Regions from separate parts of the Janthinobacterium sp. GW823-FHT01H08 genome, predicted to be linked through region 1. Evidence: predicted binding sites of a transcription regulator. Region 1 holds the regulator's gene; each other region holds the start of a gene.

The links. Region 1 encodes sigma-54, which starts transcription at its own class of promoters, with help from an activator protein. Its sites were predicted from a motif close to TGGCANGNAANCTGCTTT; they were not measured.
Region 2: prpB (methylisocitrate lyase) is a predicted target of sigma-54. The motif match lies at 2,327-2,344, and genes of this name have one in related genera.
Region 3: adh (aldehyde dehydrogenase) is a predicted target of sigma-54. The motif match lies at 1,105-1,122, and genes of this name have one in related genera.

What each region holds. Positions count from the first base shown of each region.
Region 1 is NZ_CM179504.1:815,319-818,786, reverse strand. Features, by position in the region: gene AC3RCG_RS03640 (enoyl-CoA hydratase/isomerase family protein) at 1-150, opposite strand, end outside; gene hpf (ribosome hibernation-promoting factor, HPF/YfiA family) at 282-641, opposite strand; gene AC3RCG_RS03630 (RNA polymerase factor sigma-54) at 711-2,189, opposite strand; gene lptB (LPS export ABC transporter ATP-binding protein) at 2,194-2,949, opposite strand; gene lptA (lipopolysaccharide transport periplasmic protein LptA) at 2,949-3,468, opposite strand, start outside.
Region 2 is NZ_CM179504.1:4,093,025-4,096,492, forward strand. Features, by position in the region: gene acnD (Fe/S-dependent 2-methylisocitrate dehydratase AcnD) at 1-119, opposite strand, end outside; gene prpC (bifunctional 2-methylcitrate synthase/citrate synthase) at 143-1,297, opposite strand; gene prpB (methylisocitrate lyase) at 1,377-2,264, opposite strand; gene AC3RCG_RS18280 (hypothetical protein) at 2,594-2,842, opposite strand; gene AC3RCG_RS18285 (hypothetical protein) at 2,965-3,201, opposite strand; gene AC3RCG_RS18290 (MBL fold metallo-hydrolase) at 3,380-3,468, shown strand, end outside.
Region 3 is NZ_CM179504.1:1,306,451-1,309,918, forward strand. Features, by position in the region: gene AC3RCG_RS05910 (beta-propeller fold lactonase family protein) at 1-871, shown strand, start outside; gene adh (aldehyde dehydrogenase) at 1,208-2,728, shown strand; gene AC3RCG_RS05920 (DUF779 domain-containing protein) at 2,784-3,173, shown strand; gene AC3RCG_RS05925 (PQQ-dependent methanol/ethanol family dehydrogenase) at 3,221-3,468, shown strand, end outside.

The DNA.
Region 1 (3,468 bases):
GGCGTCCACCTGCGGATCGTCGCGCCAGGCCAGCAAGGCCGCGCTCAGGGCGCGCACCATCTCCAGCGACAGGGAATTCAAGGCTTTCGGACGGTCGAGCACGATGTGGCCCGTGCGGTGGCGGATGGAAATCTGGACGAGGTCGCTCATGGCAGGCAGGAAAGAAGTGAAAGTGCAAACATTCTAGCGCCTGCGCGGCGAACATTGCGTTTCGCTGGACGCAAAAAAGGGCGCAATGTGCGCCCTTAGTTGATCACAGCCGGTTGAAAGTCGCGGGCCGCTTAGGCGGGGGCGAATTCTTCTTCCGAACTGTCTGGCAGATGCTTGATCGCCTCTTTACCGTGCCCTTGCACTTTGGTTTTGTATTTCATCACTTGCCTATCGAGCTTGTCGATCAGGGTATCGATCGCGGCATACAGGTCGTGCGCCAGGCTTTCCACATAGACAGTTTTGCCACTCAGACGCAGGTTGACTTCGGCCTTTTGACGTTTTTCTTTCTCTTTGAGGTTATCCACGGTCAGAATCACGGCGATATCGATAACTTGATCGAAATGACGTTTCACGCGCTCCAGCTTCGTTTGTACGTATTCACGGATGGCTGGTGTCACTTCGAGATGATGTCCGCTGATGGTGAGATTCATACACACTCCTAAAGATGATCGGGTTCGTGCGGTCCATCGTATCCGGCCCGCAGAGGAACCGAAAAAAACTTACAAACACTTACGCAGGCTCACTGGCGGAATTTTTAACGCTTCCCGGTATTTGGCAACAGTACGTCGCGCAATCACCATGCCTTGTTCCCCCAGCATGTCCGCAATCTTACTGTCGGATAAAGGATTTTTAGGGTCTTCTGCTCCTGTCAGTTGCACGATCAATGCCCGTATCGCCGTCGATGACGCTTCGCCCCCCGCTTCGGTGGCGACGTGGCTACCAAAGAAATATTTCAACTCGAACATGCCGTGCGGGGTCAGCATGTACTTTTGAGTTGTTACCCGCGAGATAGTACTCTCGTGTAAACCCAGTGTATCAGCTATTTCACGGAGCACAAGGGGGCGCATGGCAACGGCCCCATGCGAGAAAAAGTTCTTTTGTCTTTCTACTATCGCCTGCGCCACGCGCAGAATCGTGTCGAAGCGCTGGCGCATATTCTTGATCAGCCACTTGGCTTCCTGCAACTGTGCACCCATGGCGCCCTCGCCCTTGCCCTGCTTGAGCAAGTTGGCGTACATGGCGTTGACGCGCAGGCGCGGCATGACGTCGTTGTTCAGGGTCACTTGCCAGCCATTGCGCGCGCGCTTGACGACGACGTCGGGCACCACGTAATCGGACACGTCCGCAGCGAACACGGCGCCCGGATGCGGGTTGCACTGGCGAATTACCGTCTGCGCTTCACGCAAGTCTTCATCGTCGCAATCGAGGGCTTTTTTCAGCTTGTTGAAATCGCGCTGGGCAAACCAGGCCAGGTGCTTTTCCACGATGACGAGGGCCATGCGCCGCGTCACCATGGCAATGTGCGGCAAGCGCTTGATTTGCAGCGCCAGGCATTCGGACGCATTGCGCGCGCCCACGCCGGGCGGATCGAAACTTTGCAGCAGCGACAAGGCCGTGCGCATCTCGTCGGCATCGATTTCCAGCTCTTCCGGCAGACGCGCCAGGATGTCGTCGAGCGACTCTTCCAGGTAGCCATTGTCGTCGAGCGCGTCGATGATCAGCTCGACCAGCGCGCGGTCGCGCAATTCGAGCACCGTCACGCGCATCTGCTCCATCAGGTGTTCGCGCAGGGTGCAGTGATGGGCCTCCAGTTGCGGGCGGGAATCTTCGTCGTCGGGCGCCTTGCCCCGGCTCGCTTCGCTCCAGTCGCTGTCGCCGCCATCCGCGGCGGCCGGGCCCTCGCCCGCCTCGCCGTCAAAGGTTTCCGCTTCGGCCGGCGCCGCGGGCGCCTCCTGGCCTGGCGGCTGGGGCGGCGCTTCGGCCGGCGCGGCCGTGGAGCTCAAGGCCCCGTCGGACAGCAGGCGCAGCGAACGGTCGAGCGGATCGTCGAGGCGCTCGAGCAAGGGATTGTCCGTCAACAGTTGCTCGAGTTCCTGGTGCAATTCCAGAGTAGACAATTGCAACAGGCGTATCGATTGCTGCAACTGCGGCGTCAGTGCCAAATGCTGCGAAGTGCGCAGCTGCAATGATTGTTTCATTGGCTTACATGCGGAAGTGTTCGCCCAGATAGACCCGGCGTACCGACTCGTTCGCGATGATGTCGTCGGGGCGCCCCGACGCCAGTACCGAGCCCTGGTTGATGATGTAGGCACGGTCGCAAATACCCAGCGTCTCGCGCACATTATGATCGGTGATCAGCACGCCGATATTGCGCTCCTTCAAGAAGCGCACGATGCGCTGGATCTCGATCACGGCGATCGGATCGACGCCGGCGAACGGTTCGTCGAGCAGCACGAAACGGGGATCGGTGGCCAGGGCGCGGGCGATTTCCACGCGGCGGCGCTCGCCGCCCGACAGGGACAGCGCCTGGTTCTCGCGCAACTTTTCAATCTGCAAGTCGGCCAGCAGTTTATCCAGGCGTTCCTCGATCTCGGCCTTCTTCAAAGGACGGCCTTCGACGGTCTGGATTTCCAGCACGGCGCGGATATTGTCTTCCACCGTCAGCTTGCGGAACACGGACGCCTCCTGCGGCAGATACGACAGGCCCATCTGTGCGCGGCGGTGGATCGGCAGGCTGGAAATGTCCACGCCGCTGATGTCGATGCTGCCGCCGTCCGACGGCACCAGGCCGACGATCATGTAGAACGAGGTGGTCTTGCCGGCGCCGTTCGGGCCCAGCAGCCCCACCACTTCGCCGCATTCGACTTGCAGCGAGACATCATGCACGACTTGCCGCTTGCCATAGGTTTTCTGCAGTCCGCGAACGATCAGGGTGCTGCCGCAACGGGTATTGTCCATTATTTCGTTCCTGGCACAGGTGTGGCAGGCGCTTTCTCCGCCGCGGGCGCCTTGGTCTTCGGCTGGATCACCATGCGCACGCTGCCGCCGTCGGAGGTGCTGGTGCCGCTGTCGGAATTTTCCATCTTGAATACTTCCTTGCGGCTGTCATACGAGATGAAGGCGCCATTGGCCACGTCCGTCACTTTCGTGCCCTCCAGGCGCGTCAGCTTGGCCTTGGAAAACAGCTTTACCACTTCCGTCTTGTTGTCGTATTCCACGCGCTCCGCTTCGCCTTCGACCCACAGGTCGCCGGCGCCATCGCGCTTCTGGCGGAACGTGGCCAGCTTGCCGGGATCGGCCCAGAAAGTGATGAACTGGTAGCCTTGCGGGTCTTCCGTGATCAGGGCCCGGCCCGCCTTCATGGTCAGCGTGCCCTTGACCAGCACGACGTCGCCCGTCAGGGTACGAATCTGCTTGACGTCATCGACGTGGCCGCTACGCGCCGTGATGACGGCTTCCTTCTCGGAATCGGCCTTC
Region 2 (3,468 bases), 2.9 Mb from region 1:
ACGCGCGAGGTGTAGGGCAAGGTGGCGTAGGCGCCTGGGGCGATCGCATCGACGGCGGCGCGCGTGTCGAAGTAGTCCAGCCCTGTTCCCGGCAAGGGTTTGCGGTACAGGGTATTCATGGGGGTACTCATTGCGGTGCTCATTATTTGCGGTCCTTGATCGGCACGAATTCCAGGTCTTCCGGGCCGACGTAATTGGCACTCGGGCGGATGATCTTGTTGTCGATGCGCTGTTCGATGATGTGGGCAGCCCAGCCCGAGGTGCGCGAGATGACGAACAGCGGCGTGAACATCGCCGTCGGCACGCCCATCATGTGGTAGGACACGGCCGAGAACCAGTCCAGGTTCGGGAACATGTTCTTGATTTCCCACATGACCGATTCCAGGCGCTCGGCGATGTCGAACATCTTGGTCGACCCCGCTTCCTGCGACAGCGAACGGGCCACTTCCTTGATGACTTTATTGCGCGGGTCCGAAATCGTGTAGACGGGGTGGCCGAAGCCGATCACCACTTCCTTGTTGGCGACGCGCTCGCGGATGTCCGCTTCCGCTTCGTCGGCGTTGTCGTAACGCTTCTGGATGTCCAGCGCCACTTCGTTGGCGCCGCCGTGTTTCGGGCCGCGCAGTGCGCCGATGGCGCCCGTGATGGCCGAGTGGATGTCGGAACCCGTGCCGGCGATGACGCGGCTGGTGAAGGTCGAGGCATTGAATTCGTGTTCCGCGTACAGGATCAGCGACGTGTGCATGGCTTTTTCCCACGACGCCGAGGGTTTTTCGCCGTGCAGCAGGTGCAGGAAGTGGCCGCCGATCGAGTCGTCGTCCGTTTCCACTTCGATGCGCTTGCCGTTATGGCTGTAGTGGTACCAGTACAGCAGCATGGAGCCGAACGACGCCATCAGGCGGTCGGCGATGTCGCGCGCGCCCGGCGCGTTATGGTCATCCTTTTCCGGCAAGGCGCAGCCGAGCACGGACACGCCCGTGCGCATCACGTCCATCGGGTGGGCGGCGGCCGGCAGCGCTTCCAGCGCCGCTTTCACTGCCGACGGCAAGCCGCGCAAGGACTTCAGCTTGGCCTTGTAGCCTTTCAGTTCCGCCAAGGTTGGCAGCTTGCCGTGCACCAGCAGGTAGGCGATTTCCTCGAACTCGCAGCTGTCGGCAACGTCCAGGATGTCGTAGCCGCGGTAATGCAAATCGTTGCCGGTCTTGCCGACCGAGCACAGCGCCGTGTTGCCGGCGGTGACGCCGGACAGGGCGACGGATTTTTTAGGCTTGAAAGTGGCGGCTTGCGGTGCGGTCATTGTGTTCTCCAGATTGAATAGTCTCGGGTGCGTCACTGCGGGACCGGCATGCGGTCCCGGCTTCTTTAGCAATTTTTACTTATTTCTTTTGCGCGGCGAACAGCGCGTCGAGTTTTTGCTCGAAATCATGATAGTTGATCGATTCATACAGTTCCATGCGCGTCTGCATGGTGTCGACGACGTTCTTTTGCGTACCGTCGCGGCGCAGCGCCTGGTAGACGTTTTCCGCCGCCTTGTTCATGGCGCGGAAGGCGGACAGCGGGTACAGGGCCAGGCCCACGTGGGCGCTGCGCAGTTCGTCCAGCGTGAACAGCGGCGTGGCACCGAATTCCGTGATGTTGGCCAGGATCGGCACGTTGACGGCCTTGGCAAACGTGGCGTACATGTCCAGGTCCGTGATGGCTTCCGGGAAGATCATGTCGGCGCCCGCTTCGACGCAGGCGACGGCGCGCTCCAGTGCCGCTTCCAGGCCATCGACGGCCAGCGCATCGGTGCGCGCCATGATGACGAAATTCGGGTCCGTGCGCGCATCGACGGCCGCCTTGATGCGGTCGACCATCTCTTCCTTGCTGACGATTTCCTTGCCCGGACGGTGGCCGCAGCGCTTGGCGCCCACCTGGTCTTCGATGTGCAGGCCGGCCGCGCCGAACTTGATCATCGATTTCACCGTGCGCGCCACGTTGAAGGCGGAGGAACCGAAGCCCGTGTCCGCGTCGACCAGCAGCGGCAGGTCGCATACGTCGGTGATGCGGCGGATGTCGGTCAGCACGTCGTCCAGGCTGGAAATGCCCAGATCGGGCAAGCCCAGCGAGCCGGCCGCGACGCCGCCGCCGGACAGGTAGATGGCCTTATAGCCGGCGCGCTTGGCCAGCAAGGCGTGGTTGGCGTTGATGGCGCCGACGACTTGCAACGGGGATTCTTCCTGGACGGCCTTGCGGAATGCGGCACCTGCGGAGTATTGAGTCATGTGTTCACCTTATGGGTTTCGGACGGTCCCGAATGTTTCACGGAGTGGCTATGAACATTGATATTGCAAATGCCGTGCCAGCACCATGCGCTCGCGCGGAAAATGCACCACGGCACAGTGAAAACCAGGGAAATGGCCACGCATCGGCGCTGCACGCGTTGTCACGCCAGGGAACAGCGATGTCACGATTCAGGCCAATGATGTTTCAAATATGTTTCAATCATTCCATTTGAAACATTGAAACATGAAACATATGAGACTGCCACCGGCGACGCGCATAAAAAAACAGCCGGCGGGCGCCGGCTGCAGGTTTGCTGGAAATTCAAGGACTAGGCCAGCCGCACCAGCGGATTGGCGATGATGTTGTCGATCTGGCGCACGGCTTCTTCGCAGGCGGCGGCAATGGCGCCCTCCTCGTCGTCGCGCACGAATTGCATGGTCGAGCCTTCGAACACCTCCAGGCCTTCCGCCGTGGCGCGTTCGATGTCGCAACTGGCCGACCATTTGCCATCGGTGGTGGGCACGGCCAGGGGAACGATTTCCCAGCCTTTATAGTGAATTTTAGAACTGCTATTCATGGGGTGCCTCCTTTGACTGACTCAATACTGGAAATCGTAGCATGAAGCGTGACCGCTAGCGACGTGTTTCACGCGCCGGCGCGCGGTCAGGCCGACTTTCAGGCTAAACGATTTACGCTGGCTCAAGGACGCAGCAGATTATCCACTTCCGTCCTGGCCACTTCCAGGCCCGCCGTGCAAGCGGTTTCGGGCGCTGCGTAGCCGCCCAGGGTGCGGCTGCGCGTGATCGCCTGCGCTTCCGGCTCACCGTCGCGCTGCAGGCGGTAGGTAAAATCCCATAAATCGTCGTTGTCCTTTTGCGGGGTCACGGAAATCGTAAAACCGCGGTACTGTTCGCTGCGTGCAGTGATATCGTTCATGAATTCCTCCTTGGAAGAATGAGGTTACCATGCTGCAAGCGCGAGCGTGCGCACGACTGCGACGGAGGCATGCATGCCCGCTTATCTGTTTTTCGCATGTCAAATGTCAATTTGCAGCATTTTTTTAGCGAACTCTGGCGATATAATGCCATTCCCTTGCCCGTCCCTTGCCGCCGTGATGACTCCACAAATCCAAGCCTTCTTCGACCCGACCACCGCCACCGTCACCTACGTTGTCTACGAAGCCGATGGCCGGGACTGCGCCAT
Region 3 (3,468 bases), 490 kb from region 1:
CTATGTCCCCAATGAAAAATCGGGCACCGTGAGCGTGATCGACACGGCGACCGACCAGGTCGTGCGCCAGATCGCCGCAGGCAAGCGTCCGCGCGGCATCGCCGCCGACCCCACCGGGCGGCAATTGTTTGTCACCGATGCGGCCAGCAGCGCCTTGCTGCTGATCGATAACGAAGCTGGCGCACCAGTCCGCATGGTGGCGCTGGGCAAGTCGCCCGAAGGCGTGAGCGCCTCGCACGACGGTCGTTACGTGGCCGTGGCCGTCGAGGAAAACAATAGCGTGGCCTTGCTCGATGGCCAGACGGGCGTCGTGCTTGCCGATATCAAGGTGCAGGGACGCAACCCGGAACATGCCGTGTTCAGTCCCGATGGGCGCTGGCTGCTGGTCAGTGCGGAAGAGGCCGAGCAAGTCGATGTCATCGACGTGGCGCAACGCCGCCAGGTCGCGTCCATTGCCGTGGGCTTGCGTCCGCGCGGCATCGGTTTCAGTCCGGATTCGGGCCTTGCCTACGTGGCGTGCGAACTGGTCAATGCCGTCTACGTGATCGATATGACGGCGCGCAAGGCCATTGCCACCATTCCAGCGGGCAAGAATGCGAATGGCATCGTCGTCCATCCCGGTGGCAAGCAAGTGTATGTATCAAATGGCACGGACGGCACGGTGATGGTGATCGATACGGCCAGCAAGCAGGTGACGGCCACCATTCCCGTCGGCAAGCGCCCGTGGAACATGGCCATCACGCCCGACGGGGCCAAGCTGTACGTGGCCAATGGCCGCTCGAACAGCGTCTCCGTCATCGATACGGCCAGCGCGCGCAAGGTGGCCGATATCGCCGTCGGCGAATTGCCATGGGGCGTGGTGATTCGGTAGCGTTACAGGAACAGGTGTTCCAGTCTGGTACACCTGTTCCATTGTGCAGCGGCGACGGGCCGCAGCAGCAGGGCTGGCCCGGATTGGAACAGGATGCCTTCACCTTGTTCAAAACGCAAACAGGCTCGCTCCCGCGGCTCAAGCCCGGGCATGCGCCGAAAAGCACACCGGTATTGAAGCCGCGCCCTTGTAACAGGGGTAAAAGCGGCTAAGTTTGTAGTGGGATGGCGAGCTGGCACGGCATTTGCGGAAGACTGCGTGTACTCACCCCATCTGTACCAGGACGTTTGATTTTAATTAAGTAACTCCATTCTAATTAACCCGATAGAGGACGACATGAATCTCGCAGACATCAGCAAACTGGGCGTAGCCAATCCCTTCAAACAACGCTATGACAATTACATCGGCGGCAAATTCGTTGCACCAGTAAAAGGTGAATACTTTCCTAACATTACGCCGATCACGGGCTTGCCGTTTTGCGAAATCGCCCGTTCCACGACGGAAGACGTCGAGCTGGCGCTGGATGCCGCGCATGCCGCCAAGGAGGCCTGGGGCAAGACTTCGCCTGCCGAGCGCGCCAACATCCTGAACCGCATCGCCGACCGCATCGAACAGAACCTGAGCTTGATCGCCACGGCGGAAACGATCGATAACGGCAAGCCGATCCGCGAAACGATGAACGCGGACATTCCGCTGGCCATCGACCATTTCCGTTACTTCGCCGGCTGCATCCGCGCGCAGGAAGGTTCCGTCGCGCAAATCGATGCGGAAACCTATGCCTACCACTACCACGAGCCGCTGGGTGTCGTGGGCCAGATCATTCCGTGGAATTTCCCGATTCTGATGGCCGTGTGGAAACTGGCGCCAGCCCTGGCCGCCGGCAATTGCGTCGTCCTGAAACCGGCAGAGCAAACCCCCGCTTCCATCATGGTGTTGATCGAGCTGATCGGCGACCTGCTGCCACCGGGCGTGTTGAACATCATCAACGGTTTCGGCCTGGAAGCGGGCAAGCCGCTGGCCTCGAGCAAGCGCATCGCCAAGATTGCCTTTACGGGCGAAACGGGCACGGGCCGCCTGATCATGGGCTATGCCGCGCAAAACCTGATTCCCGTCACCCTGGAGCTGGGCGGCAAATCGCCGAACATCTTCTTTGAAGACGTGATGGATGCGGACGACGAGTATTTCGACAAGTGCCTGGAAGGCTTTGCGATGTTCGCGCTGAATCAAGGCGAGGTGTGCACCTGCCCATCGCGCGTGCTGATCCAGGAATCGATCTACGAGAAATTCATCGAACGGGCCCTGAAGCGCGTGGCCGCCATCAAGCAGGGCAATCCGCTCGATTCTTCCACCATGATCGGCGCCCAAGCGTCGCAGGAGCAGCTGGAAAAAATCCTGTCCTACCTCGACATCGGCCGCCAGGAAGGCGCCGAGGTGCTGGCTGGGGGCGAGCGCAACACGCAGGCGGGCGACCTGGAAGGCGGCTATTACGTGCGTCCGACCGTGTTCAAGGGGCACAACAAGATGCGCATCTTCCAGGAAGAAATTTTTGGACCGGTCGTGTCCGTGACCACCTTCAAGGATGAAGCTGAAGCGCTGGCGATTGCCAACGATACCTTGTACGGCTTGGGCGCCGGCTTGTGGACGCGTGACGGTTCGCGCGCCTTCCGCATGGGCCGCGCCATCCAGGCGGGCCGCGTGTGGACCAATTGCTACCACCTGTATCCAGCCCACGCCGCTTTCGGCGGCTACAAGCAATCGGGCATCGGCCGCGAAAACCACAAGATGATGCTCGACCACTACCAGCAAACGAAGAACTTGCTGGTGAGCTATAGCCCGAAAGCGCTGGGCTTCTTCTAAACCGGCAACAGGCGCCGCGCCCGTAGTCCAGGCGCGGCGCGCAGAAAGGGATGCCATGAGTGCAGCAATTGCCAGGGTGGTCGCCACCGATGCGGCGCTGGAAATGATGGACAAGTTGCGCCAGCGTCACGGCCCGCTGATGTTTTTCCAGTCGGGCGGCTGCTGCGACGGCAGTGCGCCCATGTGCTATGCGCTGGGCGAGTTCGATGTCAGCGATACCGATATCTATCTCGGCAATTTGAATGGCGCACCGTTCTACATGGGACTCGAGCAATTCGAGTACTGGGAGCATACCCAGTTGATTATCGATGTGGTCGATGGCAATGGCGGCATGTTTTCACTCGACAACGGCACGGGCAAGCGCTTTTTGACGCGTTCGCGCCTGTTCACCGATGAAGAGTGTGCGCTGTTGCATGCCCAGCCGCATGAGCACCGCAAGACTTGACACACATACTAATAAAACAGAGGGAGATGATTGTGCAGAAAAAAATCATGGGGATACTCATCGGTTTGGGTGTGGCATCACTGGCCCAGGCGGCCGACGTGGGCAATGTCACCACCGCCATGCTTGACAGCACGGCAAAGAATCCGTCCAGCGTCCTGTCGTTCGGCATGGGCACGCAGGGCCAGCGCTATTCGCCGTTGACGCAGATCAATGACAAGACCGTGGCCAAGCTGGTGCCGGCCTGGTCGTTCTCGTTTGGCGGCGAAAAACAGCGGGGCCAGGAATCGCAGCCGTT